Regions from separate parts of the Paenibacillus sp. VTT E-133280 genome, predicted to be linked through region 1. Evidence: predicted binding sites of a transcription regulator. Region 1 holds the regulator's gene; each other region holds the start of a gene.
What was found. The regulator Rex, encoded in region 1, represses fermentation and respiration genes when NADH is low (regulators of the CRP and FNR family bind a similar motif). The targets are predictions, from matches to a motif close to TTGTGAAATATTTCACAA.
Positions count from the first base shown of each region.

Region 2: nadA (quinolinate synthase NadA) is a predicted target of Rex. The motif match lies at 3,597-3,614, and genes of this name have one in related genera.
Region 3: CA600_RS23985 (polymer-forming cytoskeletal protein) is a predicted target of Rex. The motif match lies at 2,407-2,424, and genes of this name have one in related genera.
Region 4: CA600_RS26135 (flavocytochrome c) is a predicted target of Rex. The motif match lies at 3,731-3,748, and genes of this name have one in related genera.

Region 1 covers NZ_NFUX01000052.1:5,700-14,044, reverse strand. The annotation lists gene CA600_RS20840 (acetate/propionate family kinase) at 1-224, opposite strand, end outside; gene CA600_RS20835 (3-hydroxyacyl-CoA dehydrogenase family protein) at 221-1,093, opposite strand; gene CA600_RS20830 (AAA family ATPase) at 1,227-2,729, opposite strand; gene CA600_RS20825 (hypothetical protein) at 2,722-3,264, opposite strand; gene CA600_RS20820 (cell wall elongation regulator TseB-like domain-containing protein) at 3,670-4,188, opposite strand; gene CA600_RS20815 (amidohydrolase) at 4,358-5,659, opposite strand; gene CA600_RS20810 (redox-sensing transcriptional repressor Rex) at 5,646-6,299, opposite strand; gene dinG (ATP-dependent DNA helicase DinG) at 6,431-8,345, opposite strand, start outside.
Region 2 covers NZ_NFUX01000044.1:12,616-20,960, forward strand. The annotation lists gene CA600_RS18700 (type III pantothenate kinase) at 1-70, opposite strand, end outside; gene nadC (carboxylating nicotinate-nucleotide diphosphorylase) at 67-942, opposite strand; gene nadB (L-aspartate oxidase) at 932-2,548, opposite strand; gene nadA (quinolinate synthase NadA) at 2,588-3,526, opposite strand; gene ftsH (ATP-dependent zinc metalloprotease FtsH) at 3,786-5,840, opposite strand; gene hpt (hypoxanthine phosphoribosyltransferase) at 5,950-6,489, opposite strand; gene tilS (tRNA lysidine(34) synthetase TilS) at 6,536-7,978, opposite strand; gene CA600_RS18735 (serine/threonine protein kinase) at 8,015-8,345, opposite strand, start outside.
Region 3 covers NZ_NFUX01000066.1:16,185-24,529, forward strand. The annotation lists gene CA600_RS23970 (LysR family transcriptional regulator) at 1-577, opposite strand, end outside; gene CA600_RS23975 (histidine phosphatase family protein) at 733-1,350, shown strand; gene CA600_RS23980 (hypothetical protein) at 1,415-1,660, opposite strand; gene CA600_RS23985 (polymer-forming cytoskeletal protein) at 1,797-2,348, opposite strand; gene CA600_RS23990 (LacI family DNA-binding transcriptional regulator) at 2,660-3,571, shown strand; gene CA600_RS23995 (MFS transporter) at 3,620-4,885, shown strand; gene CA600_RS24000 (hypothetical protein) at 4,909-5,661, opposite strand; gene CA600_RS24005 (GNAT family N-acetyltransferase) at 5,658-6,146, opposite strand; gene CA600_RS24010 (ABC transporter ATP-binding protein) at 6,280-7,044, opposite strand; gene CA600_RS24015 (ABC transporter permease) at 7,060-8,345, opposite strand, start outside.
Region 4 covers NZ_NFUX01000080.1:4,335-12,679, reverse strand. The annotation lists gene CA600_RS26155 (DUF4855 domain-containing protein) at 1-827, opposite strand, end outside; gene CA600_RS26145 (response regulator transcription factor) at 1,231-2,019, opposite strand; gene CA600_RS26140 (sensor histidine kinase) at 1,988-3,577, opposite strand; gene CA600_RS26135 (flavocytochrome c) at 3,850-5,640, shown strand; gene rlmD (23S rRNA (uracil(1939)-C(5))-methyltransferase RlmD) at 6,055-7,605, opposite strand; gene CA600_RS26125 (diacylglycerol kinase) at 7,748-8,345, opposite strand, start outside.

The sequences.
Region 1 (8,345 bases):
TCTTTGTCTGTAAGACAGGCAATGACTTTACGGATTGCAGTATTATGTTCCAGAATTTCGCTTACTTCTGTCACTTCCGCTTTGCCAGTCGGTTTATGATTCAGAATGGAGGAATCCATTCCAATACGTTCAACCAGACCTTTAGCCAAAACCGATTCATCAGTCATGTTATACAGCTGATATTTCAATGAAGAACTACCTGAGTTAATAACTAGAATATTCATACACGGTCACCATCCTTGTCGTACTTGAAGAAGCCTTCTCCTGATTTCATACCCAGTTGTCCTGCACGTACCATCTTTTTAAGAATAGTAGAAGGACGGTATTTCAGTTCTCCGTATTCACGGAACATATTTTCGAGTGCAGCAAGTACCGAATCCAGGCCGAATCTGTCAGCCATTTCAAGCGGTCCATATTGGAATTGATAACCAATACGCATAGCATCGTCAATATCCTGTGCAGAGGCAACGCCTTCTTGCAGCACATGCATAGCTTCATTGATGAACAAGCAAATGAGGCGTGATGTTACAAATCCTGGGGATTCATAAATCATTACACCTTTTTTCTCAACAATCTCATCAACAAAGGCTTTTGTATCTTCAAAAGTAGCATCTGAGGTTTTCAGACCGCGTACAATTTCAACAAGATCTACTTTAGCTACAGGATATATGAAATGCATACCGATAACGCGTTCCGGATACATTGTAGAACTTGCAAGTTCAGTCAAGCTAAGTGTTGACGTATTGCTGGCAAGAATAATGTGGTTTGGACATACTTGATCCAGTTGATTCAAAATCTTTTTCTTTTCTTCCAAATCCTCAACGATTGTTTCGATAACCATGTCACAAGAGCTAAGCTCCGCGAAATGTGTCACTTTTTGAATGCGGCTAAGAATCAACTTCTTCTCAGCTTGAGTGATCGCCCATTTCTCCAGTTGCTTATCTAGACTTGTCTCGATCATTTCGTAAGAGTAGTCCAGTTTCTCTGCGGTTTTCTCCACCAGCAATACATCCAGGCCTTTGGCTGCTAACATTTCAGCAATACCTTGTCCCATTGTGCCACCGCCGATGACACCTATTTTTTTGAAATTCATAAAAAAGTCTCCATCCTTTCAGGTATCTATACTTTTGTATTGTACCTTGTCTGTCGCAAAAATTTATAAAGCCCGACATATAATGATATCTTAGCATGCCTGAAAAGTAAAAAAAAATAACCAGCATAAATATTTATGCTGGTAAAAGGACGCTGTCACGAAATTGACATCGAAATTGCTCTCCAGAGAGTACTTCTTCCTTCATTAAAATGTCAAGAGAGTAATCAAATACATTTCGTTGCTTTTCAAGGTGCTCATGAGTACGAACCATCAATTCATCCAATATCTTACTATTTTCCTTCATAAGCTCTTCAGTGGTAACCATTTCCAGCTTGGCGATACCCAGCGAAGTTAAACCTGACTTCATCATCGTTTCCACAATATTCAGCGCCTGATCAAAGTCACCCCGCGAACCTGTGCTTCGTCCGCCATAATACATCTCTTCAGCCGCCGCTCCACCAAGTGCAATCATAATCTGATCTTCCAAATAATCTTTGGTGTACAAATACTGCTCTTGCTGAGGATTATGCCGAACATAACCAAGGGCTTGCCCACGTGGAGTCAATGTAACCTGACTGACGCTTCCGGGACGCAGGAGCTCTGCCATAATGGCATGTCCCAATTCATGAATGGCGACCCGCTTTTTCTCTTCGTGATTGGTTTCTCGATCCGTTTTTTCACCCATCATTACCTTGTCAATTGCCATCGACAGATGCCGCTGCTCAACTTTCGTCAAGTCCTCACGCATCATATAAATCGCAGCCTCATTCATGACACTTTCAAGCTGAGCACCGGAAAAGCCATAGGCTTCTTCTGCGATTTTATCGAGACTCACTTCTTCATGAAGAGGTTTATTCTTAGCATGCAATTCCAGAATCGATTTGCGGCCCTTCTTGTCAGGCATGTCCACTTGAATATGACGATCAAACCGTCCAGGACGTAGCAATGCCGAATCCAGCATCTCTTTGCGGTTCGTTGCAGCTACCAACAGAATACGCGGTGTCTCATTATTATAAATACCATCCATTTCAGTCAGCAGCTGATTTAAGGTCTGATCATATTCACGCTGCTGCCCACCTTCACGCTTACCGCCAATTACATCAATTTCGTCTATGAAAATAATAGCGCTTTGCTTGTTCTCTTTAGCGGCACGGGTACGTGCATCCTTAAACAAATCACGAATACGGCCAGCACCGACACCCACATACATTTCCACAAATTCACTGCCTGATGCAGCTACGAATACTGAGTTTGTATAATGGGCTGCCGCTCTAGCCATAAGGGTCTTACCTGTTCCTGGAGGGCCTGTAAGCAGAATCCCTTTCAAAGGACGAATCCCAAATTTACTGATTTCCTCATGCCGGATCAAGAAATCGAGTGCTTCACGGAGCTCCTGCTTTGCATTGTCTTGCCCACCAATTTCTTCAAAAGTGAGTTTTGAAGGTCCTTCCTTCTTGCGTTTCTTTCCAGCACCGGCGTTCACCGTAAGCCCGCCACGTAAATGAGCAATGATAAGTAGTGCAGTAAGCATCCCAGCTGCTATAACTATAGGGAATATATTAATACCTAAAAAAGCCATGAAAATAAACAGTACAGGAATAAATCCGATTAAAATTTCTTTAAGGTATTTAGGCATTATTCCATACCCCCAAGGTCGCAGGTTTGCGTGGTAAAATTATAAATTTGCTTTCTTTCCCGTTGCTCAAGCTTACATACACGTTTGTGTCGTCGATTTCAGTTGTTGCTATCACATCTTTATAGTCGGTATTCTGCTCTTTCAATCTATCAAGTTCAGCAGGTATAAGAGTATATTTACGGCTCTCCATCGCTTCAGCTACAGAGAACAACGCTTTATCCCAGTAATTATCCAATAATTCACTGGAGTTTTGCTCCACATCCAGTTTAAGTTTACGTCCCTCAATCACTGATTTTCCTTCTTTGGAAACATACGATACCAGATCACGTAAATTCGTGCCCGGCTGTAATTCAAGTTTCAAAGTGACCTCATCACGGTTAATACTAATATGTGAAGTATTCACTCCTTCATAGCCTGACACTATCTTTTGGAGTGGTTCCTGTAAAGCAAACTGACGATATAAAAAGAATCCTCCGAATAATAGCGTAGCGGACAGTAGAGACGTTATCAGTACAGGTACAAGACGTAATTTCAAGAAACGTCCTCCTCTCAAAGATGACAAAACGATAAACAGGATGATCCAAAATCACAGCCGTTAATGCTCATCAGAGCCTAACGTTCTACTACTACTCTTCTAATTACAAACAGTAGTATATCACAGGTGTATATACGAAAATGATAAAAAGTGTGAATATATTTAAAATTTTATTTTTAAAATATTTCCATTTCATCAAAAATATTGATTTATTTCGACAAAAACAGGCCTTTATCTCTAATTAACAGGCCTATTTTCGTATGCGGCTTTGACGACAATATATAAAAACTACTCTTATAGTATATCACATTACGTATACTTTTAGTGTATCAATCTAATATTTTATATAAAAACAAGCGAACCATAAATAGTCCGCTTGTTTCTCCTAAAGTAATTTTGTTTAACTTAGCGGCTAGGTAAACTGTATCCTTCACCCATTCGAGCCCCATCTGAGAACCGATAAAATTGATAATAATACCGACCGCTTTGTTTATAAAAAAGCTGCCAAGCATACTCTCCGTTATACACCCCCGGTAACAACCGTTCAATGCTAATATCCGGGAGATCGGCTTTTATAAGACTACGCATTTTTTCTTCAGAGGTCCCTTTACTTAGTTCCTCGGCGAATACTGCGTCGGCGCCTTCGGCAAACTTCCCATCTACAGTAAAGCGTACCCAAACCATCAACTCGGTCCCGGATTCATTCTTCCCTGTTAAGACCCAGTAGACTGCATTTTCATCCCACACGGATTTCTGTGCTTTAGTTACCTCTGTTAGACCCGCGCTGGTTTTGGCGACATCCTTAGCGATATCTCGCTCGTTCCATTGATCTTTCATAATATAAGCATAGAACTGGATGAGTCCGAACAGAAGGAGCAGAATCAGAACTGACCCCAGGAGGATCCATTTTTTCCTTTTCTTCAAGGTACAGCTCCCTTTCTAGTAATATATCTTTTTTGATTATATAACACACCCGTGTGTTTATCCAAAGTTTCATATCTCGTTCAATGATCTAATGATCAGAAACACAAAAGGCTGTAACTTTGCAATAGCAGAAAGTCACAGCCTTTCAGTTATTTGTTATGATCTTAGACTATCGTTTAAGCAGTCCATCAAAGGCTTCTTGCGCCTTACGACGGATGGCTTCCTCATCTAGCGTTACACATTGTCCATGTTTAACAACCTGTTTACCATTCACCCATACATGCTCAACATCCTTGGCACTGGCAGAATAAACAGCGTGAGACAACAGATCTGTGTGTGGGAGCAAATGCGGCTGGTCTATATCAATAGCAATAAAGTCAGCTTTCATACCTACAGCGAGTCTACCCACATCATTTAAAAAGATAGACTTCGCGCCATACTCCGTAGCCATACGTAGAGCTTCCGGAGCCGGAACAGCCGTAGGATCACCACTTACACCTTTATGGATGAGTGCTGCAAGACGCATTTCTTCAAACATATCCAAATTATTATTACTTGCCGCTCCATCTGTACCCAGTGACACCTTCACTCCGGCCTTTAGAAGATCCGTAACTCGAGCAACTCCACTAGCCAGCTTAAGATTGCTTCCAGGGTTATGGGATACACCTACATCATGACGAGCCAGTATCTCGATCTCTTCATCATTCAAATGAACACCATGAGCGATTATAGACGGACGTGTGAACATTCCAAGCTTCTCTAAATGCGCTACTGGCCGCAGTCCGTAATCCACCACATTCTGCTCCACTTCGCGTTTCGTTTCGGACATATGGGTATGCATCGGTAAATTCAAATCATGAGCCGCCTGCACAAACTTAACAAAGAAGTCTGGTGGGCATGTATATGGGGCATGTGGCGAGATCATTGTCGTAATTCTACCTTCAGCCTTACCATGCCAGTTACGCGCAAAAGAAACCGCTTCCGCAAGCTTCTGATTTTGTACTTCTTCTGGACATAGACCGATTACGCCTCTCATTAGTACGGAACGAATACCTGATAATTCGACGACCTCCGCTACTCGGTCCATATGATCATACATATCCAGGAAGGTTGTAGTGCCACCTTTCAGCATTTCAAGTACAGACAAGGAGGTTCCCCAGTATACATCTTCTCCGGTGAACTTCTCTTCCATCGGCCACATCTTCTCCTGAAGCCACACCTGAAGCGCTAAGTCATCTCCATAACCACGAAGCAATGACATTGCGGCATGGCCATGCGTGTTTACCAGACCTGGCATAAACAACAGACGACTGCCATCAACAACTTGCACATCGTCTTCTATTAAAGGCTCTTCTTTTCCTATGTAAGTGATCAAATCATCTTCAATAGTCATATATCCACTAAGAACCGGCTCATCCGTTCCCGGAGTAAGAAAACGCCCGCCCTTGATAATCGTTTTATTGCTCTTCATTTCTGCTTTCTTCCTTTCCATCCTTCAAATAATAAGCAAGGCTTTGCAAATCTGTTGTAAAATCAGCAGCATGAACCCGGATATTCGATGGTGTTTTTAGAATCACTGGTGCAAAATTTAAAATCGCCTCAATGCCAGACTCAATGAGAATATCCGCTACATTCTGCGCTTCTGAATCAGGTACTGTAATTATCCCAATTCGAATACCTTGCTCACGAACCGTCTGACCAAGCTCCTCCATCGGTTGAACGGTAAGTGAGTTGATTTTCCGCCCTACCTTAGGCGCATAGGAATCAAATATAGCGGTAATCTTCATAGTATCTTTCAAATAAGCATTATAATTAGATAATGCATGTCCAAGGTTACCGGCACCCACTAAAGCCACATTCAGTTGTTGATCCAGCTTCAGAATATGACGGATTTTCTCAATAAGATAAGTTACGTCATACCCGATACCTTTTCTGCCGAAATCTCCAAAATAAGCTAAATCTTTGCGAATTTGAGCGGGATTCAAATCAAGTTTCTGTCCTAGCTCTTGAGAGGAAACGGTTAATATTTCACGTTTCTGTAGATCATTTAGGAAACGTAAGTACACAGGAAGTCTGCGAACAACGGCTTCTGATATTTTTTCCGATTTCATAATTTACCTCCTAATGTAAGTAATATTCTTTACTAACCTTATACTAATTCGTGTACCTCGTCTCAATGAAGAGCGGTATTCTTATACCGCCCTTCATTGTAGAGTGATTAATATGATCGATGACGTTCTTTTTAAGAAACGCCTCCGTCTTCCAACCACTCCGCTATACGAGGAACCATTTGATCCGTAAGCATATGCTCCATTTTTGGGCCAGGCAACGAATAGAGGAAATATTTCCCATAGTGAGATTCGATCACCCTGGTGTCATACACAATAACAATACCCCGATCTTGCGCTGTCCGCACCAGCCTTCCAAATCCTTGCTTAAAGCGAATAACCGCCTGAGGAACAGACAACTTCATGAACGGATTCTTTTTCTGGGCTTGTAATAACTCAGACTTCGCTTCCGCTAGGGGATGGTTTGGCGGTTGAAACGGGAGCCTCACGATGGCCAAGCATGTTAATGCTTCACCCGGAATATCAACACCCTCCCAAAAACTGCTTGTTCCTAACAGTACAGAGGCTGCACTGTCCTGAAAACGGCGGATCAGCTTGCTACGGCTGCCCCCCTCCACGCCTTGACCCAGCACCGTGATCTCTTGTGAGGCTAGAGCCTCTTTCAAAGGATCGTAAACCTGGCGTAGCATCTTGTAAGAAGTAAACAGGACAAGCATCCGCCCGCGTGTTGTAGTCGCTGCTTCTGCTAGTGATTGTACGAGTGTATCAACAAATCGGGCATCGCCCACACTGCCCTTCACACTAGGGAAATCCCGTGGAATAACTAACAGCGCCTGCTCCCGATACTTAAAAGGAGAAGGCAGGAGTGATGTCATCAGACGCCCCTCTTCCGCAGCTTCATTAAGTCCGAGATTATCAATCATAAACTGGAACGATTTATCAACAGAGAGTGTCGCCGAAGTTAGCACGATACTTTTCTTCTTGTCGAAAAACAGCTCCTTAAGCTGAGTACTGACATCAACAGGAACGGCATACAGCTGTAGCGATTTACTGCGATAATTTCCATTCGCCTCCAGCCAATATACTACATTCTCATCGTTTAATCCCATAAAAAACCGTACTTGCTCACGTATTGAAGCTAAATCCTTAAATAAGCCGCTAATATCGGTAACTAGACTATCTGAGGAAGATTGACCTTCTTGATCTCGCATTTCATTAAGCATTTTATCACCTTTACGGATAATTTCGCTTAATGTCAGATTCATAGTATTCTCTAAAGCAACCAATTCATCCCAATCTTTCGGTTTACGGGTAGGAAGTAGCCGCATGACTAACTGGCCAGCTTCTCCCGCTGCTGCATCGCTGCGTTCCGGCAAGAGGCTGAATAGTTTATCACTAAGCAGATCCCAGGTTTCTTTTATGGTAAGCAGGTCCGGATAGATTCTATCGATCACTCCGCTCCATTCAGAAGCTTCCTCACTGCCTGATGACTGAAGCATTTGGCGAAGCGTAGGAAGTTGGCCATTTCGACTATCCTTATAAAGACGCGATAGTGTATGTGCCACCGTGAAATGCTTCATATGCATGCCTAAATGCTTGCCAGCCACGTCCTCCAGATGATGGGCCTCATCAATTACAAGATGTTCATAAGCCGGAAGTAGCTGGTGCCCAGCCTTAACATCTGCGAAAAGCTTAGAGTGGTTCGTAATGACTACGTCTGCAATACCAGCTTCATGCTTTGCCCGATGGTAATAACACTTACGGAACCAAGGACAGGAGCGCCCCAGACAAGAATCGGTATCGCTAGCCACCGTCTCCCAGAAATCTCCTCCACGACCGCTTAAGTTGAGCTCTTCGTCATCTCCTGATTCGCTTTGCGTCAGCCAAACGATCATCTGAGCCGCAGTAAGCGCATCTTCCCTCGGACTGACAAAGTCTTTTTTATTAATTTTATGTTCGAACTTACGAAGACACAAATAATGCCCTCTGCCCTTAAAAATTGCAGCTTTAAATGGAAATGGAACTACCTGTGTTAATAAAGGAATATCCCGCTCACGCAATTGATCCTGCAGATTAATAGTATGAGTG
Region 2 (8,345 bases), on a different contig from region 1:
GCAACAATTCGCGCTTTCTGTATACACCGAGAACAATATTGGTATTACCGATATCTACAGCAAGCATCATGATGAGGACCCTTCCTTCTTGGCATTAAGGTCTAGACTAATATCCAGACTGGAGAAGGAGTACGTAAGGCGTCCTACAGAAATCACATCCACACCTGTTTCTGCGATCCCGCGAACCGTTTCTAACGATACATTGCCGGAGGCCTCTGTCTTGACATGTGGAGCTTTAGCTTTAATCCTGGCCACCGCTTGCTTCATGATCTCGTTAGACATATTATCAAGCATAATAATATCAGCACCTGCTGCCAGTGCCTCTTCTACTTGCTCTAAATTCTCAGTCTCCACTTCAATACTCATCGTATGTGGAATGTTCTTCCGAGCACGGCCTACCGCCTGCCTAATCCCACCTGCACCTTTGATATGATTATCCTTGATCATAACCGCATCATATAGACCAAAGCGATGGTTAAAGCCTCCACCAACACGAACTGCATATTTTTCCAGCATACGATGTCCTGGTGTAGTCTTACGTGTATCGACTAGACGAGTCGGTAATCCAGCGAGCACCTGTACGAAAGATGCGGTACGTGATGCAACACCCGAAAGGCGCTGCATCAAGTTCAGTGCAAGCCGTTCACCTGTAAGAATTGCGTGTGTGCTACCCTCCACCTCGATAATTACAGTCCCTTTTGTCACTGCTTGACCTTCTTCTACAAGGGCTGTAAAGCTAAGCGTAGGATCAACAATTTCAAAAACCAGCTCTGCAATCGGGATACCACAAATGACGCCATCTTCTTTAGCATGAATAATCCCTTTAGACTCATGGCCAACAGGTATCGTCATCTGTGTTGTTACATCCCCGGAGCCAACATCTTCCCGCAGCCAAGCCTTGATGGATTGTACTAGTTCTTCATTGTAACCATTAAACATCATCGCTTAATTCCTCCACTATTCCCAGATCGCGAATTTGAAGCAGGTGCTTGCGCCACTGATCATCACTTCGCTGCGGGTAATCCTCACGGTAATGTGCCCCGCGACTCTCTTCCCGTGCTAGAGCAGACTCTGTCACGAGCAAACAGCAGGTCAGCATATTAGCGAACTCGTATTCCTCGCGTTTAGTCAATACCGATCCAAAGATGGGTAGCTGCCGTTTCAATTCTTCTATTCCCTTAGACAAGGTCTCTTCATTACGTCGTAATCCAGCATATCGAACCATTACCTTTTGTAGCTTCAAACGGCGTTCCACAATAGCTTGCGTTGGCAAATCAACACGCCCTTCGTTACTACTAACTGATAAAACATCACGTCCAAGCGGGGATAATTTGCGAATCCGCTCAATAATACGATGCCCAAAAACAACTGCTTCCGATAATGAATTGCTTGCTAACCGATTAGCACCATGTACGCCTGTGGAAGAAACCTCCCCGCAAGCAAACAAGCGAGGTATCGTACTTTCCCCATTCAGATCGGTCTTAATGCCCCCCATCATATAATGCGCAGCTGGAGCTACTGGAATCCAATCACTTGTAATATCCAGTCCATAGCCCATACATGTCTCATGTATTGTAGGGAAACGATGCTTCACCATTTCCGGGGATTCATGCGTAATATCCAAATAGACAAACGTTGATTTTGTAAGCTCCATTTCACTTACAATAGCCCGAGCTACAATATCTCGTGGAGCTAGCTCAAGCAGCTCATGATAACGCTCCATGAACCGCTCTCCATTAATATTGCGCAATACTGCTCCTTCCCCTCGAACTGCTTCGGAGATTAAGAATCTAGGAGCTCCAGGATAACTTAATGCTGTAGGATGAAATTGAATAAATTCCATATCTCGTATATGAGCGCCGGCACGGTAAGCAATGGCTACCCCGTCGCCTGTAGCTACTTCAGGGTTAGTAGTGTATCTAAATAATTGTCCTGCACCACCAGAGCACAAAATAGTCGCATCCCCTTGCAGGAATAACCGTCCGCCGCCGGGACGCTGCAACAATGCGCCTACACATTCTCCACCTTCAGTGATGAGATCAATGACATAGTGATCATCCCACACCTCAATGTTCTCATGTTCAGCTACCTGTTCAGCCAAAGCACGAACAATCTCGTAACCTGTAGCATCTCCATTAGCATGCAAAATACGACGGTGGCTATGCGCTCCTTCCTGCGTCAAAGCCAGTACCCCATCTTCCTTATCAAAAAGAGTACCTAAACGAATTAGCTCATGAACTCTATCTGGTCCTTCATTAACAAGTGCATCGACAGCTGTGGATGAGCAAAGACCTGCTCCAGCCATTAATGTATCCTGCCGGTGATAAGCAGGGGAATCGTCCTCAGCTATTACAGCTGCGATCCCCCCCTGTGCATAGCGAGTATTACTCTCCATTACTGATTTCTTTGTGATCATAATGACACGCCGATCTTCACTAGCTTTAATAGCCGTGAACAATCCGGCAATCCCTGAACCGATAACAATACAATCTGTTTTTACTTTAGGAATATCCCGAAGATCAAAATCAACCAAATATTGTGGAATCATGACCGCGTTTCACCTGTTTCAACGAAAGAGTAGCGCATACTACCGGACTTGTAGCATGCGCTCTAGGGAAGTTCTGGCTTTGTCGGCGACAGCAGGCGGTACATAGATTTGTGGCTTCATCGTCTCCAGGCATTTCACCAGTTTTTTTAGATTGTTAACTTTCATATTAGGACAAACAAGAAATTTTGTAGCAAAATGGAATTCTTTATCCGGACTATCTTTACGAAGCTGATATCCTGTACCGTCTTCAGTCCCAACAATAAACTGCTTGCGGTCTGATTTCCGGCAATATTCGAGAATGGATGTAGTACTACCCACATAATCACCCATGGCTACTACTTCCGGACGACATTCTGGATGAACTACAAATTCTGCTTCTGGGTATTTCGCTCTCATTTCTACTACATCTTTAACGGTCAACATGTCGTGAGTGTTGCAGTAGCCTTCCCAGATAATCAGTTTTTTACCGGTCTGATCTTGTACATATTGGCCAAGATTCTTATCGGGTACCCAGATAATTTCTTCAGCATCGAGGGATTCGATTACTTTCACGGCATTTGCAGAGGTACAACAGATATCAGTCTCCGCTTTAATCTCTGCAGACGAGTTGATATAAGTAACCACTTTAGCATTTGGATGCTGTGCTTTCAGCTTACGCAAACCGTCTACATTGACCATATCAGCCATTGGACAACCTGCACGTTCATCAGGAATAAGGACGGTTTTATTTGGGGCCAGAATTTTAGCACTCTCCCCCATGAAATGAACACCGCAGAATACAATAACCTCTGCATCTGTCTCCGCAGCCTTCTGAGCGAGTAAGAAAGAGTCGCCCCGGAAATCGGCAACCTCCTGAATTTCATCACGTTGATAATAATGAGCTAAAATAATTGCGTTTCTTTCCTTTTTAAGCTGTTCAAGACGTATCCGAAGTTCTCGATTCTGTTCCTGCTTGCGCTCAAGTGCCAGAGCTTCCACCGATTGTTCTCCCCCTTAAATCTTCGCGGCTTTAAGCCGGCGCGATGTTATCAAATGGCATGAGCCATCATGGTGAAAAAATGAACATACTGATATGAATAGTAAGTAATATTAATCACTAATGTACACAACGTTCCAGTCTCTGTCAATGTAACTGGACAGGCTTTAAGGCTCAAAATCCCTTAAAAATTAAAATAAAAAATCCGGAGAACAGTTACGTTCTCCGGATAAATTTACATCATATGAATCGTGAGACCATTTAGGAAAGGCTAGTGCCGCCACCTTTGTTGTTATCGTCGGAATCATCATTACCCTCAGAATCAGGGTTATTCGGGATATCCTTCGATAGATCAGGGATTGTGGACTGTGCATCCTCAGGTTTGCCTTGAATGCGAACTTTCACATCACCGATATTATCAATGACTGGTTCACCAACTTCAAGTGCAACACCTTCACCATCCTTAGCTTTACCATCTTCGGAAAGGAAGCCTTGTTCAATCAGTTCTTTGATCTGATCAAGCTCAAGTGTTTCCTTCTCAAGTAAGGTATTGGCAATCAAGTGCATTTCTTTAGAGTGTTTGAGCAACAGCTCTTTACAACGCTCGTAGCTCGAAGTAATAAAGTTCTGCATTTCTTGATCAATCTCATAAGCAATGGAATCACTATAATTCTGCTCATGCCCAATATCACGACCCAAGAATACTTGACCTTGAGAAGATCCGAACTGCATAGGTCCAAGCTTATCGCTCATACCGTACTCCATAATCATAGCACGCACGATGCGCGTAGCCTGTTGGAAGTCACTGTATGCACCCGTACCGATCTCGCCAATAAACAATTCTTCGGCAACACGTCCACCAAGTAATCCAGTAACCTTATCCAAAAGCTCCTGCTTCGTAACGATCATCCGATCTTCCTTCGGAAGCATGATAACATATCCGCCTGCACGTCCGCGTGGGATAATAGTAACTTTATGCACCATATCGGCATGCTCTAGGAAGTAACCAGCTATAGTATGACCTGCTTCATGATAAGCCACAATACGTTTCTCGCGGTCACTGATAACACGACTGCGTTTCTCAGTACCTACGATAACACGGTCGATGGCTTCATCGACTTCAATCATGGAAATATCCTTACGGTTACGACGCGCAGCTAGCAACGCCGCCTCATTTAGCAGGTTCTCCAGATCCGCACCAGTGAATCCAGTTGTACGTTTTGCAACAACATCCAGTCTTACATCTTTCGTAAGAGGCTTGTTACGAGCGTGAACCTTAAGTACAGCTTCACGGCCTTTTACGTCAGGGCGGTCAACCGTAATTTGACGGTCAAAACGTCCTGGACGTAGCAATGCAGGATCAAGTATATCAGCGCGGTTAGTTGCCGCAACAATAATAATGCCTTCGTTACCACCGAATCCATCCATCTCAACCAGCAATTGGTTAAGTGTCTGTTCGCGTTCGTCATGTCCGCCACCAAGTCCGGCGCCACGTTGACGACCCACAGCATCAATTTCATCAATGAAGATAATACATGGAGCATTCTTCTTGGCATTCTCGAACAAATCACGTACCCGAGAAGCACCGACACCCACGAACATTTCCACGAAGTCAGAACCGGAAATACTGAAGAAAGGAACGCCAGCTTCACCTGCTACTGCACGTGCAAGCAATGTTTTACCTGTTCCCGGAGGACCCACAAGCAATACACCCTTAGGAATACGTGCACCGACAGCTGCAAATTTGCGTGGATCTTTCAGGAACTCAACAACTTCGACAAGCTCTTGCTTCTCTTCGTCCGCCCCTGCAACATCCTCAAAGCTAATTTTCTTCTTCTCTTCATTATATAACCGAGCCTTGCTCTTGCCGAAATTCATGACTTTACCGCCGCCACCTTGCGCCTGGTTAAACAGGAAGAAGAACAAGATGAACATAATGACTAGCGGGATAATAGAAGAAAGGAATGTCAGCCAAATGCTGGTACCTTCCATTTTCTTCTGAGTTAATTCAATCCCATTAACATCACTGGCTTGAATCAGTTCATCAATAGCAGCATCTGTAGGAGGAATATATGTGGAGAAGCTCTTCGATTTAGTATCGGCAGGCAACTCTCTATATTCGCCTGTAACTAAAAAGGCATTACCCTCAAACTGAACCGTCAAATCCTTCACATTGTTGCTCTTGATCTCCTGCCGTAACTCGTCGTATCTAGGGAAATCGGCGGCTTCATTTCCATTGCTCACAAACTGGACAATACCCACCACGACTAAAAATAAAATCAAATAAAAACCAGAATTCCGGATGAACCGATTCATCCCCTACCTCCTCTCGCAACACTCAAGTTATTGTACCATAGCCTCTTGGGACACCTCAAATAAAGGAAGCCAAGGGTGCCCGATCCGTATGATCAAGGCAATCAATAGTTCAATTGGAATAAATCTCAGGCTTCAGTACTCCAACATATGGGAGGTTCCGATACCGCTCGGCATAATCCAATCCGTAGCCTACTACAAATTCGTCTGGCAACACGAAGCCTGTATAGCTGGCTTCCAGATTAACCGTACGACCTGAGGGCTTATCAAACAAGGTAACCACATTGATAGAAGCAGCATTGCGGTTGCGGAGTAGCTCAATCAAATAGCTGAGCGTAAGGCCACTGTCAATAATATCTTCAACGATCAAGATATCGCGGCCTTCTACCGATACATCTAAATCCTTAATAATTTTGACAACACCAGAGGACTTGGTGGATGCTCCATAGCTAGATACTGCCATGAAATCCATCTCAACAGGTACTGTAATGGCTTTAACCAGATCTGCCATAAATATAAACGCGCCTTTTAGTACACAAATGACTAAAGGGGTACGTCCTGCGTATTCTTCGCTCAGTTTTTGGCCGAGCTCCTTAATTTTCTGCTGAAGTTCCTCTTCGGTGATCAAGACTTCTTGAATATCATTTTGCAACTTGCGAAACCTCCTAAGTTATACTATGAAAGACTTACATCGACCATTACGTTTCTTCACGGTCATCCAGCTCTGCTAGAGACAATAGAAGAACCGAGGTCGTTTGCCGCCCTACTGCGGCATGCATCGAGCGTCTTACGCCCGGAATCCAGACGATATTGCCCAAACCATCACAAACGAGGGGGATCATTGAGCGTTCAGCAGCAGGTATTTTATCATCAATATAAATATCTTTTACCTTTTTGCTTCCGTTTAATCCCATGACTCTTATGGTATCTCCAGGCAATCGGGAACGTATCGTTAGTGGAAAGACCAGTTCATCACGGTCAAACCAAGCCGACATCTTCCCATAATCCTCCCCCTGTACAAAAAAGTTTTCTCTCTCCAGCACCGCCATCGACATCACCTTACCTATTTCCTCCAGCTTAAGCTCGGAATCCGGTAAAAACAGACGATATGTATAGCTTGCCTGTTGCTGCGCGGGCTTGGACGAGAACAAGATGATATCATATTGCCGCACACAAGTCAGGCCTCCACCTAAATCCAAACTCCAGGTGGTGGGATAGCTCTGCAGCGTTCCCCGACGTACAGATTCAATCTTGGAGAAATCAAGGGCAGATAGATCCGCCGACAGATAATTTAATATTAGTTTAATCAAACGCCGTTGTAAAGCGGAGGGTATGGCCGCAAATGAAGCTCTGTTAAAGGTATATTTCCCTTCCCCTTCCGAAACCAGCTCCTCAAAGCATTTTACCGCAGATGCCTCCATATATTCATCCTCAGCTCCTGCAATTTCCGCAAGCTGCACAAGTGACTGCCTCACTCTGCCGTTATACCTTTCCAGAAAAGGAAGAACTTCCAATCGAACAGCATTCCGCTTGTATTTCGTCAGCAGATTAGTCGCATCCTCGGCATAGGTGAAACCTTCATTCTGACATAACCCAAGAAGAGCCGTTTTGTTAATACGTAGGAATGGACGAATGAGTTCCACCTTTTTTTCTGTTCTTTTCCACTTGATACCGGATAGCCCCGATAAACCGCTTCCTCGCAATAGACGCATAATCACCGTTTCTGCCTGATCATCCGCATGATGAGCCAGAGCAACGGAGCGCGCCCCATAACGGTGTGCGGTATCAATCAGAAATTCGTATCGCTTCTCGCGTGCTGTCCCCTCAGGGCCGAGTCCACTCTCTTTAGCCAAAGAGGGAATATCGAATTCTGCCAACTCAAAGGGCAGTCCCAATTGTTCAGCCATACCACGTACTAGCTCTGCCTCTTCCTTAGACTCCGCTCTAAATCCATGATTCACATGAGCGCATATTAAGGTAAGTGGCATAACGTTTAAAGCTATTTCATGCAAAACATGCAAAAGAGCCACAGAATCCGGGCCGCCGGAAACTGCGACTACAATGGTGTCATGGGGCGCCCACAGCTCGTGCTCGGCTGCTGACTCCAATACTGACTCCACCAGTCCATTCATTTGCTCCATATGCGGCCCCCCTTTTCTCTAACTATATGTATAAGTTCAAAACCGAAATACCCAATAAATTGTAAAGGCAAGCACAAACAGGGATAACCCAAAAGCATTTTTGAGCCAGCGAGGTGTGTCCATACTATCAGGACGCTTTCTACGCGAATTGTAAATATGGTTTCGCCAGAGCTCTGTAGCATCAGCGGAACCGGTGAAACCTCCTTTTAACGCCAAACAAATCCAAGAGGATAGTTTCTTGTCGGGTAGATTTCTAGCCAGCTTAAACAGCTCATCTACACTTCTTGTCTGCGGCAGCTGTAGCGCAGCTTTCTTGAGCCCCTCTTCATTCAAAAGACGGAGGCACAGTACAGCAAAAGCGAATAGA
Region 3 (8,345 bases), on a different contig from region 1:
CCTCAGCCATCACTTCCTCAAAACTAACCTCCTGCTTGGCTAAAGAATGATTTGAAGAAACTACGAACACATACTCGTCCTTGTACAACTCCCGATGTTCGAACACCCCTGTATGATGAGAAGGAAACGCCATATCACTATAAATCGCCACGTCCGCTTCAAAGTTATTTAATTGTTCCATGACTTCATGAGAATTAGCAGTAGAGATCTGAATTTTAACCTCCGGAAAAGATTGTTTGAATAATGATGCCCACCGGGGGATGAGTATACTTGTGGCCAGATAATTACCTGCAATCCGAATATGGCCTGCAGGAAATTTATGATAATCCTCAATTATCTGCTGTACCTGTTCACCCATCGCAAATAACTTTTCAAGTGGTTCGATCAGTTTTTCCCCAATCGGTGTTAACACCATTCTCTTTCCTATGACCTCTAATAATACGATATTATTCTCACGTTCAAATTTGCGGATCTGCGCTGATATAGCGGGTTGACTTATGTGCAAACGTTCGGAGGCTTTGGTCACACTCCCTGTTATCGCAACATAATAAAACAATTTTAATACATGATAGTTCATCCTGATTTCTTCCTAACTATATAAAATAAAATCATATTTAACGGATGTTTGGCCTTCTTACTATAACTACACATTATGGATATTAACTATTATATATTGTTTATTTATAATTATTTATCTTATACTTACAACTATTCAAAAGGGAGGTTTCGTTAATGAAAAAGACAGTATTATTTCTAACCCGGCACGGGCAGACTGAATGGAATTTGCAGAAAAGAATGCAAGGACATCAAAATTCAGCGTTAACAACCTTGGGGGAACAGCAAGCGGAATGGTTGAGAGAACGTTTGGAAGGTGAGAATTTAGGAGCCATTTATTCTAGTACTAGTCCAAGGGCGTTGCATACTGCGCAGATTTTGCGAGGAAATCGTAGTTTATCGATTCAACAGCAAGCTTCATTAATGGAAATTAACATGGGCATTTGGGAGGGAATGAACACAGATCAGATTGAACAAGAATATCCATTACAGTACACCCATTTTTTCACCAGACCTGATCTTTTTATTCCACTAGCCCCAGGGGAGACCTATAGTCAGCTTGAACAAAGAGTAACGCCGACTATTGAGCGTATCATTAACGATAATGAAGGACATGAGGTACTTATTGTCACACATCGGATGACCCTGAAAGTCATTATGGCTCATTTTCTCAATAAATCACTGCAGGAATTAGGGGAACTACCGGATATTCTCTCTACAGCATTGTGTAAAGTAACCTTAACTGACAACAATACAACCATCGATCTGTACGGCGATACTTCACATTATCAATGAAGCCTTCTCAAAAATAAAAAAGGAAACTCCGATTTAAATGGGGTTCCCTTTTTAGAATTCAATTTTAAATTTCCACACTTTTGATTGTAAAGCTGCGGACCTTCATCCATTTTCCTGAAATAAATTCGTCAATTGTTTTCGTCTTCGGTCTAACACAAAAACGATGCTTGCTCCCTTTATCAAAACCAACCGCTTCAAAAATCAGGCCGTCACCTATTTGCTCCTTAAAGAACACTTGCTTAAGTCCCAATCTATTTAACATTTCAAGCTTTACACTTTCGATATATGTGCGTGAATACTCCTTAGACATATGTGTTCCTCCTAGTAGTGGTAGTAATATTATAAGTTCAATATTAAGAAAATCAACTAAAGTTCATATAAACGAAAAGAAAAAAGCCAACCCATAGTCTATGGATTGGCTTCTACTGTATAAGTTAATTACGAAATTATTTAACTTCTGTTGTTCCAGTCACTTTTCCATCAATCTTTGCAGATGCTTTCAGATCCTCACTTGTGAAGTAAAGATTACCATCAATCGTTGCGGTTTCAGGTAGAGTAAAACCTTTCGCTTCTACATAAACATCGCCTTTAATCGTTCCGCCTTCAACTTTCAAATTCTCACTTTGTACTGTAAACTTTGGTACGGTTAGTGTATAAGTAGCAGTGATCTTGTGATCAGCATCTTGCGAATAAAGGGCAATCTTACGGTAGATGTCGCCATCAGCCGCGCCTTTATCATGGAATTCTCCAGCTACAACAACCTCTTCTGGAATCGTTACATCATTTAGAATCGCAACAATCCAGTTTCCATCTTTGCTAACAGCCTTAGTAAATGCATCTGCTTGATTGACAATCGATGCTGTAGTGACAGCATCTGTCTGCTCAGCAGCCGGAGCCGTAGTTGCCGCCGAATTGGTTGCTTTATCCTCATTTGCTCCACAACCTGCCAATACTGCTACCGAAACCCCAGCCACTAAAATCATTTTAAATAGTCTCATTTTCGTTTCCCCCTAATTTTGATTATAAATTAATTATATATTAAAATTCTTAATAATTAAGTGAATGATTTCACAAATTTGTGTCAGTATCTAAAGCGGTTTCACAACTCTCCCGCTTCCCGTTTAAAATTCGTTCCCATGAGTCACACCTCTTCTCGCTGACTGATTTAGGTTCTTAAATCTATTTACCCAAATTATAAAAATGAACACATAAATCATTTTCTTCTTGGTATAAAGTCACTCGTTGACTCTTCTCAAGTTTTAGTGATAAAATTTGGAAATAAATATCTCAGCAAGGGAGAAGTTTACTGGTGAAAAAGACTACAATGAAGGACATCGCGCTACGAGCAAATGTCTCCGTTGCAACTGTGAGCTATGTTCTGAACCGCGTCAATAACCAAACCATTCCTGAGAAAACCCGCAATCAAATTCTGTTACTGGCTGAAGAGCTTCATTACATTCCAAACCTAGCAGCTCGTTCGCTAGCTAATAAAAAAACGGGATTAATAGGAATACTTATCAATAATTCTGCTTATATGCCCCCTTGGAAACTCTATGCCCAGTTCACATTTATCCGTACTTTGGAACAGCGTTTAACGGATGCCGGATATCATACGATGTTATACTCTCTTGGTACCGACCATCCTTCACTGGATATCATCGTCGAAAGAAAACTCGAAGCCGTCTTTCTGATTGATGTCCGCGAGGAATCCTTCTATTCGATTTCCAAGCATTTTGTAGAAGGGATTCCCTTAATTTTGATCGACAGCATGATTGAAGATAAGCTGTTTAAGCAAGTTCTTTACAATTATCGTTCAGCTCTACAAAAGATAATGCCGGAGGATCTTTCACAGGTTTGTTTAATTATGGAGAGCTTCAATAACACCCTGCTCACTCACTTTATCCAAGACAGTCTTCCTTTACCTGAGAAAGCAATATTCAAAGTTCAAAATATGGAGGAATTGAATACAATTTTATCGGAGGGGATTTACAAAGAGGCCATAGTTATTAATGAGTTTATCGGAAGTTGTGTTGAAAAATCCGGGGTATTCACACGTCTTTCTGTTCTATGTACCTGTAATTGCCCAGAAATGCTTGGAGAAGACGTTCAGAAATTCATATTCACTGGGGATAAATCAGCCACTGCTTTTGAACTAATGCAGGAGTTATTACATCGTCCTGACTACTCCAAACAAGAGAATAATCGTTATTTTGTTGATTAATTTTTTTTCGATATTCACTTAAGCGTTTAAGTTGAGAGGAGAGTTACCATGACAGATCCTGTATTAGGAAAACATGCATCCACCACTGCTCAATCCTATCCAACTCTTTGGGGAAACCGGAGATTTATGCTGCTACTCAGCTCGTATTCCATTTCCTTGTTTGGAAATACCTTTCACAGCATTGCTTTAAGTTTATGGGTACTTCAGACCACCGGAAGCGCTAAAATGATTGCCATTATTACGATAATCAATTTATTGCTCAGTTCTTTCCTCGGATCGATAGGAGGCACACTCGCAGATCGGATCAATCGCAGAACCATTATGTTAATCACTGATTTGATAAGCTGCGGTCTAGCAGTTACGCTTGCTTTAGCCATTTCCATGTCTTCTACATCATTCATTATCGTGGCCATATTAACGGGACTTACGACAGTCTCAGCATTATTCCAATCCCCTGCGTATCAAGCTTCAATTACCACTGTAGTTGGAAAAGAACATGTACAAAAAGCAGTCGGGATTCTGAACCTGTCAGAGAATGTCTTTCGGACGATTGGGTATTCCGCTGGAGGTATTTTTGTAGCGAGTTTTGGAGCGGCAGATGCCATATTATTTGATGGAGCTACATTTTTCGTTTCCTTTCTACTAGTTCTTGCTGTCCGCTCCCTTCCACTCCCAAACCGAGTGAATACCGGACCTAAAGAAGAAAGAAAATTTACACAGGATCTTGCGGATGGCGTTCGTTATATTTGGAGAAACCCCTTCGCCCGGGCAATAATCATAATGCTTCCTACGCTCACTTTGTTCTTTATGCCTTCACTGATGCTAACGCAAGTTATGGCCGTCAAAGTATGGAATTCTAGTCCCTTTCAGTTTGGACTCATGGAAGCCTGCATTCCTCTAGGTTATATGATTGGTTCCAGCATGATCTTGTTTCTCGGCTCCAAATTAAAGAATCGCGGCTTCTTTATCATGACTGGACTGCTGTGTCTGGGTCCCCTGTACCTCCTATTATCGTTCGTCACTACTGCTACCTTAGCCATTCCCATCATTCTTCTAATTGGCTTTATGTTCTCATTCTGTACATTGCTGATAAATACAATCCTCAGACTGGAAGTTTCAGAGGATATACAAGGTAGAGTCTTCGGTGTACTTGGCTCCATTATGAGTGTAGCACCCTCACTTGGTCTTACAGCTGTTTCATTCCTGTCCGATCACTTCAGTCCAGCCCCTGTCATGGGTTCCATCGGAGTCCTGCTACTACTGTTTGCTTTATTAACCTTGAACAAGTTAAAGGTGATTCGTAATTATAAGTAATTTTAGAACATATCTTATGACCGTTATCGCCCGTTTTCCCTAATAACGCGTCTATTATGAAGCTCGATCAGTAATTGAACAACTATAATGATCAATAAGAAGATTCCCACAACACCTGTTAAAAATGGATAAATTAGAGGGAAAAATACACTTGGATAACTTTTAGTAATATCCGAATAGTAGCCCATACCCATAAGTGATGTACCCGAGAACTCGATCAGCTTCACCCCTAGATGATTGTTACTTCTTTGAGCATAACTCAGCACCTTTTCTTCTATACTGCCATCATGTGAGATCGTGATTATTTTCCATTTTCTCTTTTCCATCGGCTGACTATCATCTGTAAGTCTTTGGACTATACTAATTTCTTTCTCGCCAGTCATTCGATCCTCAACAGTAAGGATATCTATCCATGAGAAATATCTGCTTCCTCGTTCCCGATTAGACAACCATATTTCATCAGGGGTTGAGATTTTTTGACCATTTAATAAAAACTGAACTTTCACAATATCTCCAGGCGGGACATTCTCCTCTTCATCCCAAATTGTCAATTCTGCTTTCCTGCCTGTATGTTCTTCCTCAATCTTAATATGCTTATCATCAACCGTTAGTTCTTGAACGTTTAACGTGTTATATCCTTTTTCAGCATGGTTGATCTCATAACGCTGATTGATTTGATCTGAAATCATATACTCACGGATATAGTTGAACAATGGGCTGAAAGAAATCGCTAAGAAGAACAATGAAATTGTCGATAAAACAATCTTTTTGTTCATAACGAACCCTTGGGAGTAATCTCCAGCTTAAAATTTTGCCTTGAGCCACCTTCAGGACCCTCCGGTTCCTTATCCTGCAAAGGAACAAAACCAAACTTCTGATAAAATCTTCTAGCAGGTTGACCCTCTGGATGATCCTCACCAAATGTAGTAACAAATATCTCTGCTGGGGTTTCGATACTTTCGAGAATATAGTTAAGAAGGGCTGTCGCGACTCCTTTATTTCTCTCTATGGCTGAAACAGATAACCACCCAATCTTGTAATTAGGGGCTTTGGATGAAGAGAGTAACACAGCTCCTAGTAATCTTGAACCTGGCGAACCATTGTTTTCTCGTACACAAAAAGCGCTTTGTCGAGTGATATTTTTTTCTAACGCTAGAGTGAAATTGGGATCTTCTACCATCGGTCCAAAAAGGGTCTCCACCTCTGCCGCCAGGTCCAGCCATCCTCTTATATCCTCCATAGTAGCGTTTACTACAACCATATATAAGTTCTCCTTTAATATACTTAGTTACACCCCGCCGCCATGATCGCGGTATGCCTTAATAAGCGTACAAAAAGCATCTTTGCTTACACTTCCCGATTCAAAGCCTGACCAATATCCCTTTCCTATACAATCAGAATCCCAATTTAAACAACCACGTCGACAACTTCTCTTCCCGCTCTTTTAAGTCCCCATTTATGTGATTGAATTTTCCAAGCCAGTGCTCAGCAGCTATGCTGCCATCCAGCATATACAGAACCCGTTCTGCCTGAGCAGCGACTTTCGCATCATGCGTAGCCAGCACAATCGTTGTACCCGCCTGATTAATATCTATTAAGATATCCATAATTTCACTAGCAGCTTTAGAGTTCAGTGCACCTGTTGGCTCATCACCAAAGAGAATATCAGGCTCATTGATGATAGACCTGCAGATTGCTGCTCTTTGCAGTTGTCCACCCGACACTTGTGTAATATCCCGTTCAGCTAGCGCGGAGATTCCGGTTTTTTTCATTAGATCAGCGGCTCTGTTATTGATGATTCTACGACTAACGATTTTAGCTCGATAAGCGGATAAAATGATATTGTCCCGAATCGTCAGGTTTTTTAAAAGATGCATCTGCTGAAAAATAAATCCCATTTGATGTAGACGAAGTTCAGCTAATTCACTCTCAGAAAGACCGCTGATTTCTTGCCCTTTAAAAACAACACTGCCTGTAGTCACCTGATCCATACCGCTGATCGTATAGAGCAAGGTTGATTTCCCTGAGCCAGAAGGTCCCATTAAAGCTACGAATTCACCCTTTGATACCTGTAGATGAACATCTTTTAATACCGTCTGTGGGGTTCCTTGCCCGGTTACAAACGTTTTATTTAACCCCTTCGTCTCTAATATGAACATACTACCACCTCACCCTCATTCGACAATCAGTTTAGATAAATTGGATTTCTTCATCGATATCGTGCTTACTACGGTTGTGAGTGCTACAATGAGCATGAAAAAAAGAGGGAGAACAAAATAAGCTACCACCGGATTAACTACAAACTGTATTTTTGATGCTCCCATAAAAGATCCGAGTAATTGAGTGAATTTTTGACCGATGGTATTAGCTGCAAAGGTTCCTAGAATGATTCCGAGGCCCGAAACCAGTAGTAGCCTTACCTGATATTGCTTTCGAATATCTTCTAACGTAAAGCCAATGCTTCTCAAAATTGCAATTTGCGAGACGTCCTTCGCTAGCAGCATTTTTAGAAATAAAGCAGTAATTAATACTGAAATTGATATCGAGATGGCAATGGATAAGCCAGTGACGAGCTTTAATTGGCGAATCGTATTCCCAAGCGTCTGAGATAAATAACTTTCTAGATGAGTAACTTTGGCTGGATAAAATAACTTTGCATATTGATCCATTTTCTCCTGAACGGAAACATTCGGATTCACATCTAAAGCTACGATATACCATAGCACGGACTTCGGGTCATAAGGTAATCGGGCTTTTGCAGTTCGGCCTCCATTCGTTATATCTTGGTAGATCCCGCTAACCTTCAATTTTTTCGAAGTGCCGTCAACCTCCAAAAGAACGCTATCCCCTACCCTTTTATTCCATTCCTTGGCATTCAAATCAGAAAGGGCAATCTCTTCCCTACTTTCAGGGGTTCCTCCGTTAACATAGGTGAGCGGAAAAATAGAGAAATCTCCTGTTTCAACATTGATATTCTCCCATACGCCATCGCTGCCGAGCACTTTAAATCGAGAAGTAATTAATGGTGAGAATTTAGCTATATCGGAGTCCTTATTTAGCGTCGTAATCAGTTCATTAAATCGCTTCTCTATTTGATCAGATGGCTGCAAATCTATTCTCATGTCACTTTGACCTACACCCATATAAGAAATAAACCGAGGGGACTGAAGGGTATTCAATATATTTACTGGCACAAGAATGATAAACAGACAGATCACAAATACGAAGAATAACAATCCGAACATGGTGAAGCGTCCATAAACATCCTTTAGGCCAAGAAAAACATTCACATTTATATGCCTGCGCTTACTCAGCACTATTCTTCTTTTATTGCCTTTCAACTCTCCCACACTCCCTGACCTTAAAGCCTCTACTACGGTTATACGATTAAACCTTCTAAGAATAACGCTGCAAAAGAACACAATCATGCCGAAAATCAAACCGACCGCTAAGACTGGAA
Region 4 (8,345 bases), on a different contig from region 1:
GCATATTGCCCGTTATACAAAAGTCCAAGATGCTCGATACCCGCTGTCGCTTCGCCTGCCGCCAAGAATTTCGGCATTTGCGTTGGAACAGTTACGGCTCCGGCAACTTTGCCGTCTTCACCGAGGATTTCAATCTCATCCACGAAGGTCATTGCACGCGTATGCATGGTGAATGTCACTTTCACATAGCGAGCATACGCGATCTTCGCATCTGGGCCGATCGCTTTAATGCCGTCCTTGCTGCCATCCCACACATAGGTCTCCGTGTATTTGCCGTCATTCCACAGCTTCTGCGTGGCATTGTCTTTGAGCAGTCCCCAGTTCACCTTGTCATCGGAGACGTACATCGATACCGTGAGTGGAACGAGTACATTGTTCGTTGGCCAATCTTCGAGGAAATTGGCTTTAATACCCGCGATGGATTTCTTCGCCCCCAAATCAAACACAACTTCGCGTGTCTTACTCAAATGATGTCCAACCCATGCTCCGTCGGATCTATCGCTTGCCCCATATATACCATCCGTAAGTGTGTTGCCTTCATCCGGATAGGAAGCTTCCGGCTCTTGCGACCACTCATAAGATAAGCCCGCTGCAAGATTGTGATAAACCGCCCCATACACTGACGCAATAACACCCTCCGTACCCGCTCCCGGCAGGTCTGATGGATTCGTCACCTCGACCGGATCGGCTTCGCCCGGCGGGTTCGCTGGTGTCTGTTCCTCTGTCTGTGTAGGCGGCAGCGCCTCTTCCGCTTGCGCAATCGGCATCATCGTTACGATCATGATCGCGACCATGACGAGAGCTACCCATTTTCTACTCCTCTTCATATCGTACGAACTCCCTTCTGATTCTTGAGTCAAGAAACATCAATCTCCTAAATAGTATGCGCTTTCATTTCAGCTTACCTCGATGCTCTTTCCTCCCTTCCGAGATTCCGACACGTCATAGAAGCTTATAACATATGTCAATGTCCTTATAGTAACATTATGAAAAGTGGCCTTTCTTTCAAATAGATAATTAATGACATTGGGTATACACTTGTTGACATGAAGGCCTCCACGTCGTGTTTTTATAGGTATAAAGATAGCGCTTACCTCCTTAGGTCCTACCCATTTTGTGTCAATGTCCACTAAGCAATCCAACAAATAAAAAAACACAACCCCCTCGAGGTTGCGTCGTGTTTATATATGGTGACACCTAATTGCTGCGGGGTTCTACTAAATTGATGCTCTATCCATAACCGAACGGATGCTTTTTGTACTCTAAGGGGCTTGAGCCGACTCTATTTTTGAACACACGACTAAAATAGTACTGGCTCTTATACCCTACCTTCACGGCCAGATCCCCGATTTTGATATTCGGCATTACGTCATCCAGAATCTCCTTCGCCTTCGATATCCGAAGCTCGGTGACATAGTCAAGGAATGAAGCACCGATTTCTTGCTTCATACGCTTGCTAAGATAGGTTGGGTTGATATGAAATAGCGCTGCTACTCGAGTAATAGACAACTCCGGATCCTGATAATGACTGTCAATATACTCGGTCACTTTTTGGATAAGCACTGTTCCATCCCCTGTATACCCGGAAAGCCCCAGCTCCTTATCCACCCTACTTTCATGTGAATGCAAAGGATATTTTGCCTGAAGATGTTCATCGATCCGATGAAGCAGCTTGTTCAGATCACTCTTCGGCACAGGTTTCAATATATAATCGAATGCTTGCAGTTGCACGGCTTGACGCGCATATTCAAAGTTATCGTAGCCGCTGATGATGACAATTAGAACCGACGGGCAGCGTTCGCGCAATATATTTATCAGATCGAGTCCATTCATATTCGGCATGTTGATGTCCACAAGACATACATGTGGTGGGGCTTCCTCCACCATTTTCAATGCTTCGTTTGCACTTTTCGCTTCTCCTGCAACTTCAAAAAGATACGAACTCTCCTCAATGTATTGTCGCAAGCCTTTGCGAATGATCGTTTCATCATCGACGATGACAATCTTCCACATCTTCATTCCGCTCCCCTTCCAAAGGTATTCGAATGACCATAACGGTAATGCCATCTTCACTCTTTACTGCAAGACCATATGGCACCCCGTAAGCTAGTCGAATGCGATGGTTTACACTGTATAGTCCAAAGCCTATGGCAGAACGATCATATTTATCATCAAGAAGGGCTTGATTCATCTGTTCAAGCCTCTCTTCAGGAATCATAACCCCATTATTTTTAACCTTAATGACCAAATAATCGACCTGTTTATATGCTGAAATCGAAATTTTGCACTTTTGATCCCCAAGTGGCTTAATCCCGTGATAAATCGCATTTTCCACCAACGGCTGCAGCATGAAGCGAACGACTTGGCACTGAGCAAGCTTTTCATCATATCGAAGCTCGTAGTCGAGAATCTCCTCATATCGCACGCCTTGAATATGAAGATAACTCTCGACATGGTACAACTCCTGATCAAGCAGAATGTAGGGACTGCCTGTGCCAAGCCCTAATCGGAAATACGCGCTAAGCGCTTCCACCATCTCCACCACATTGTCTGCTCCATGTTCCGTTGCCATCCACTGGATCGTATCCAATGTGTTGTATAAAAAATGCGGCTTGATCTGCTCATGAATCAGTCTGAGTTCCATCTCCTTTCGGTCCTGCTCCACAGCGTATAATTGAACAAGCATGTCATTGAAGCTTCGCCCAAGATCGCCGATCTCATCCGAGCGCGTAACATCTGCCCGTATGGTTTGGTTGCCATTCTGCACATTTTCCATTACCTGGCGAAGCGACTGAATGGGACGAATAATGGAAGAAGCAAGCAGCATCAGAAAGACGATAACCGCACTACCGATAAGAATGCCTACCAGCAATGCAGTCCGCTGGGTTTTGATCACCGCTAGCGATAAACTTGAATTTGGTACTTCGAGTACTAGCTTCCAGCCTTCCACATTTTGAATTGGAGCCTCAAATACACTTATGTTCTTCTTATCTGCTGCATCATCCGCTCCCTCTCCTTCACCCAGCTCTCTGCAATCGATGATAAGCTGGCCTGACTGGTCATATAGCATTACATCTTGAGCAATCTCCTTCATCTTCTTGACGGAGACGGCTGCGGCAATATAAGCTACCTCATCATTCACCAATGGATTCACGCGATACAGAATGACGACGATTTCAGCTGCATTCGCTTTGGATACGATCGGATTGCTCACCACATAATTGGAATCTGAATTTAGCAGTAGTTTTCGATAGTAGGGTCGGTTTAGTATCGAAAAAGGCTTGTCCCTTGCTGACCAGGAATTTCCGTGAATATCCACCACGCGTATGGATTCGTACTCTACTTGCTTTTTCGCCTCGAACTTATCGATCTCTTGCAGCAATTCATCTCGTGTCCAATGATGGTCCGAAGCTAGAGAAGCAAGCATGTCTATCTCACCGATGCGCTGATTAAACCAATAATCGATCTGGTCACTGCGTGCAGTAACCACTTGCTGCGTTAAGTTCTTATTCAAAGGGACAACCGTATGGTTCATCTCAAAATATATTGTTACAAGCAATGCAACGAACAGCAGCAAGAAGCAGCCTCCTGCGATTAACGTAATTTTTAAGTGAATTGTTTTCATTGTAATCATAGCCCTTCACAATATCCGTTTCTTACATGCCCGAAAAAGACAAAAAAACGCTAATCTGTGCAAATACATAATGCTGTACTAAATCTATAATAGGTCTTGTGCATATTTTCACATGAAATAACATTCATGTCTAGGCTAGAGATAAAGGATTTGCCTAGCAAATCTTCCTCTCCCTAGTGTATGTAACCAATTCACAACAGAATGAAGGAGATATTATGCGAACTCACACGAAAAAGCTGTTATCTATTCTACTAGTCCTCAGTCTTATGTTCATGCTTGCTGCCTGCGGCGGTAAAGAGGCAGCACCCGCTGCAGATGCAAACGGAGTTCAAGTCTTTGAAGGAGTTGGGCAAGGTAAACATGGCGATATTAAAGTACAAGTTTCCTTATTAGATAACAAGATCACTGACATTAAAGTAACAGAGCATAAGGAAAATGAAGTACTTGCAGAGCCTGTTTATACGCAGCTCAAGCAAGATGTCATGACAACTAACAGCGCAAAAGTTGATGCCATTAGCGGATCTACGGCTACAAGCAAAGGATATCTCGAAGCCATTCAAGATGCAATTACGAAGTCTGGACTTACTCTTGTCGCTGGCGCTGCAGTCAGTGGAAGCAAAGATAAAGAAGAAGCCGAGCAAACCTATGATGTTGTCGTCATCGGTGCCGGGGGTGCTGGCTTTAGTGCGGCTATCGAAGCGAACAGCGCTGGAGCTAATGTAGTTCTGCTCGAGAAAATGCCAGCTGTTGGCGGCAACACATTGATCTCCGGTGGTGAGATGAATGCGCCTGACAACTGGGTTGAACGTGCTCTTGGCATCACTGATGACACGGCTGACTTGTTCTATGATGATACGATGAAAGGCGGAGACAACCTCGGGGATCCTAAGATGGTTCGTATTCTTGCCGACAATGCACTGGCATCTGCCGAATGGCTGCGCGATGATATCAAGGTAGAGTTCTTACCTGATCATCTGTTCCAATTTGGAGGCCATTCCAGAAAACGTGCGTTGATTCCTGTAGGTCATACAGGTGCTGAATTAATTACCAAGTTAAAAGCAAAAACAGACGCTGACCGAATCACGATCAAAACGAATATAAAAGCCGAAACCTTGCTGAAGGACGAAAGCGGCAAAGTAACCGGTGTAACTGCGACTTCGGGTACTGGCGACAAGATCACATTCCATGCGAACAAAGGCGTCATCATCGCTACCGGTGGTTTTGGATCCAATGTAGAGATGCGTAAAAAGTATAACCCTAAAATGGATGAAAAATATATGTCTACCGATACACCAGGATCTACAGGTGACGGTATCGTTATGGCAGAAACGATTGGCGCCAAGCTGACAAACATGGAGAATATTCAAACGTATCCAATCTGTAATCCTGAGACAGGTGTTATTTCCCTGGTTGCAGATTCCCGTTTCGATGGTGCGATCCTGATTAACCAAGAAGGCAAGCGCTTCGTTGAGGAATTAGAACGTCGTGACGTTATTTCTAAAGCAATTCTTGCCCAGACGGGCGGATATACGTATCAATTATGGAATCAAGGCATTGAGGATATCGGTAAAACGATCGAAGTTCATCAAGACGAATACGATCAACTCGTTAAACAAGGCTTGCTATTTAAAGCCGATACGATTGAAGAGGCGGCTGATTTCTTCAAAATTGACGTGAACACTTTGAAAGAAACAATTAATAAAGTAAATGATTATGCGAAAACAGGTAAAGACCTTGATTTCAAACATCGCGGTGGATTGAAATCTCTTGAAAAAGGCCCTTACTACATCGAAAAAGCTGTACCATCCGTTCACCATACAATGGGCGGATTGGTGATCGACGAGAAGACTCGCGTATTGAATGAAAAAGGCGAAGTCATCCCCGGGCTGTTCGCTGCAGGTGAAGTAACAGGGGTCATTCATGGTGCAAACCGTCTCGGCGGTAATGCCATCGCTGATATCTTCACCTTCGGCCGGATTGCAGGCAAACAAGTTGTAGCAGAGTAATCTTATTTTTGTGTAACTGCTCTATTAATAAGTTAGCCTTAAAAACGTGCAAGATAGTTTGTAGAGTGCAGGTTGACTGCTAACTTTCAAGCTGCACTCTATGACATAATAAACCGCCCTGTCCGCAACATTGCGAACAGGGCGGTTTATTTATGGTGGAGCCTAGGGGCTACGCTCGTCTAACTCGCTGCTCTTTTATCGTTCTCCGCTAGTGGAAAAATTACCCATTTCTTTTCTGGTACTATTACTAAAACTATAGCAATGATTTAGTCTCTACTTGACAAGGAGCACTTCAACTGCCTGGTGTCTTCTGTTCATTTAGGCTGGAACTCGATGGATTTCCATATCAATTTCAAATCAAGTCTGATCTCCGCCATCTGTACCATATTGAAAATCCAAGTGAATAAAAGGGTTTTATTTCACCGTTTCACTCTTTACCAGCAACGCCACCGATTCCACATGCACCGTATGCGGGAACATATCCACCGGAGTTACCTCCACTGTTCTGTACCCGCCATCTTCGAGCACCCGCAAGTCCCTTGCCAATGTGGATGGATTACACGACACATACACCACACGCTCCGGCTTCATCGCTAGAATCGTCTCCAACAACCGTGGATCACAGCCCTTACGCGGTGGATCGACCACGATAACATCTGCCGTTATCCCCTGTTCTTTCCAATTCGGAATGACATCTTCAGAGGCTCCAACCTCGAACACTACATTCTTCATCTCATTCAACTTCGCATTCGCCCGGGCATCCTCAATCGCTTCCGGTACAATCTCCACACCGTATACCTTAGCCGCATGCTGCGCCAAAAAGAGAGAGATCGTACCGATGCCGCAATAGGCATCGATAACCGTTTCATTGCCAGTCAGTCCGGCGTATTCTACGGTTTTTCCGTACAGCACCTCAGTCTGTGCCGGGTTCACTTGATAGAACGAACGCGCTGAGATTGCGAACTGTACATCGCCGATGTAGTCATAGATGACGTCTCTGCCCCACAGGACGCGGGTTTCGTCCCCGAAGATGACATTCGTGCGCTGAGTGTTGACGTTCTGGCAGATGCTGACCACGTCTGGCAGCTGTTCGCGGATGCTCCCGAGCCAGGCGTCCAGGTGCGGGATGTCGCGGCCGTTGGTTACGAGGACGAGCATCATTTCACCGGTGCGGAAGGCTTTTTTCACGACGACATGGCGCAGCAGGCCGCGGCTGGTTTCTTCATTATAAGCAGAGATGCCGAGTTCTCTGCCGATGCCTTTCACCTTGCGCACAACGTCATCGTTATCTTCATGCTGAATTAAGCATGTTTCCATATCGATGATCCGGTGGCTTCCCCGCGCGTAAAAGCCGCCCACAAGGCCGCCTTCTGTTACGCCGATCGGCACCTGAGCCTTGTTCCGATAACGCCAAGGCTCGTCCATGCCCAGTGTAGGGCGGACGAGAATGCCCTCTGTCTTAGCCACTCCAGCGCCATCCGCGATGTCACCATCGTTAGCACGGTCCATCTGACTCTCAACAGCTTCATTCGCTTTGCTCTTTCCGCTGTCTCCGCCACTACCACTCACCCGGAGCTTTCCAATCCGCTCCAGGTTGTCCACCACCAGCTGCCGTTTCCACGTCAGCTGAGCGGCATAGTCCATATGCTGCAGCTGACAGCCGCCACACTTATCATAGATCTCGCAAGGCGCCGCAATGCGGGCGCTGCTCGCCTCTACTAAATTCAGCAGCTTGGCGTAGCCATACTGCTTCTTAGTCTTGAGCACCTTTGCCCGGACCTTCTCTCCGGGAAGAGCTCCCTGCACAAAAAGGGTAAAGCCTTCAACGCGGCCTACCCCTTCACCTTCATGGGTCATGCCGATAATATCGAGCATAACCTCATCATTTTTATTCACAGGCAGTTCGGCGACAGGCGCCTTGCCGACTGGGCGGCTGGTGCTGCGTCCACTGCGGTGTTTACTCATTATTTATAGTTCACTTCTTTCATTATCATCGCTGTATAAACCCAATTAAATGTCTTCAATCATTTCCATCACTGTAAATCTTACAGTCTCTTCGATCAAAGATCATCGCTGTATAATCCCACATTCTTACTTTCAATCAATCTCAGTTATTCTCAGCAAAAATCCGCAAATGCTGCGGCAAAATCCGGAATCGTCCTGGCAGCTCTCCACCCAGTTCACCGTCCAAGTTCAATTGGACATGCCCTGGTGAGATTACATCCATCGCATCCGTGCGGAAATAAACAACCTTCTTATCATTCAAATGCTCACCGCGAAGAGCCAATCTGACCAAACGGACAAACTCTGCCAGATTGCATTTTTTAACCGCTATAACATCTAACAGACCGTCATCGATACGAGCGCCGGGAGCGAGCTTTTCAAAGCCGCCAACAGAATTCGTGTTTGCAATCAGGAACAGCATGAACTCATCATGAATAACTTCTTGGCCATTGGCACGAATGATTAATTCCTGAGGTGACAGGCTGACCATTTTTTCAATACCTTTTAGATAGTACGCAAGCTGCCCTATCATGGTCTTCAGCTTACTAGGAACTTCATATGTCAGTTCGGTTAGACTACCGCCGCCTGCTATATTAATAAAATAACGGTCATTTGCCTTGCCGATATCAATCGGACGTGTCTCTTGGCGAATGATCAGATCACAGGAATCTTCCCAGTTCTTCGGGATCCCCATTGCACGT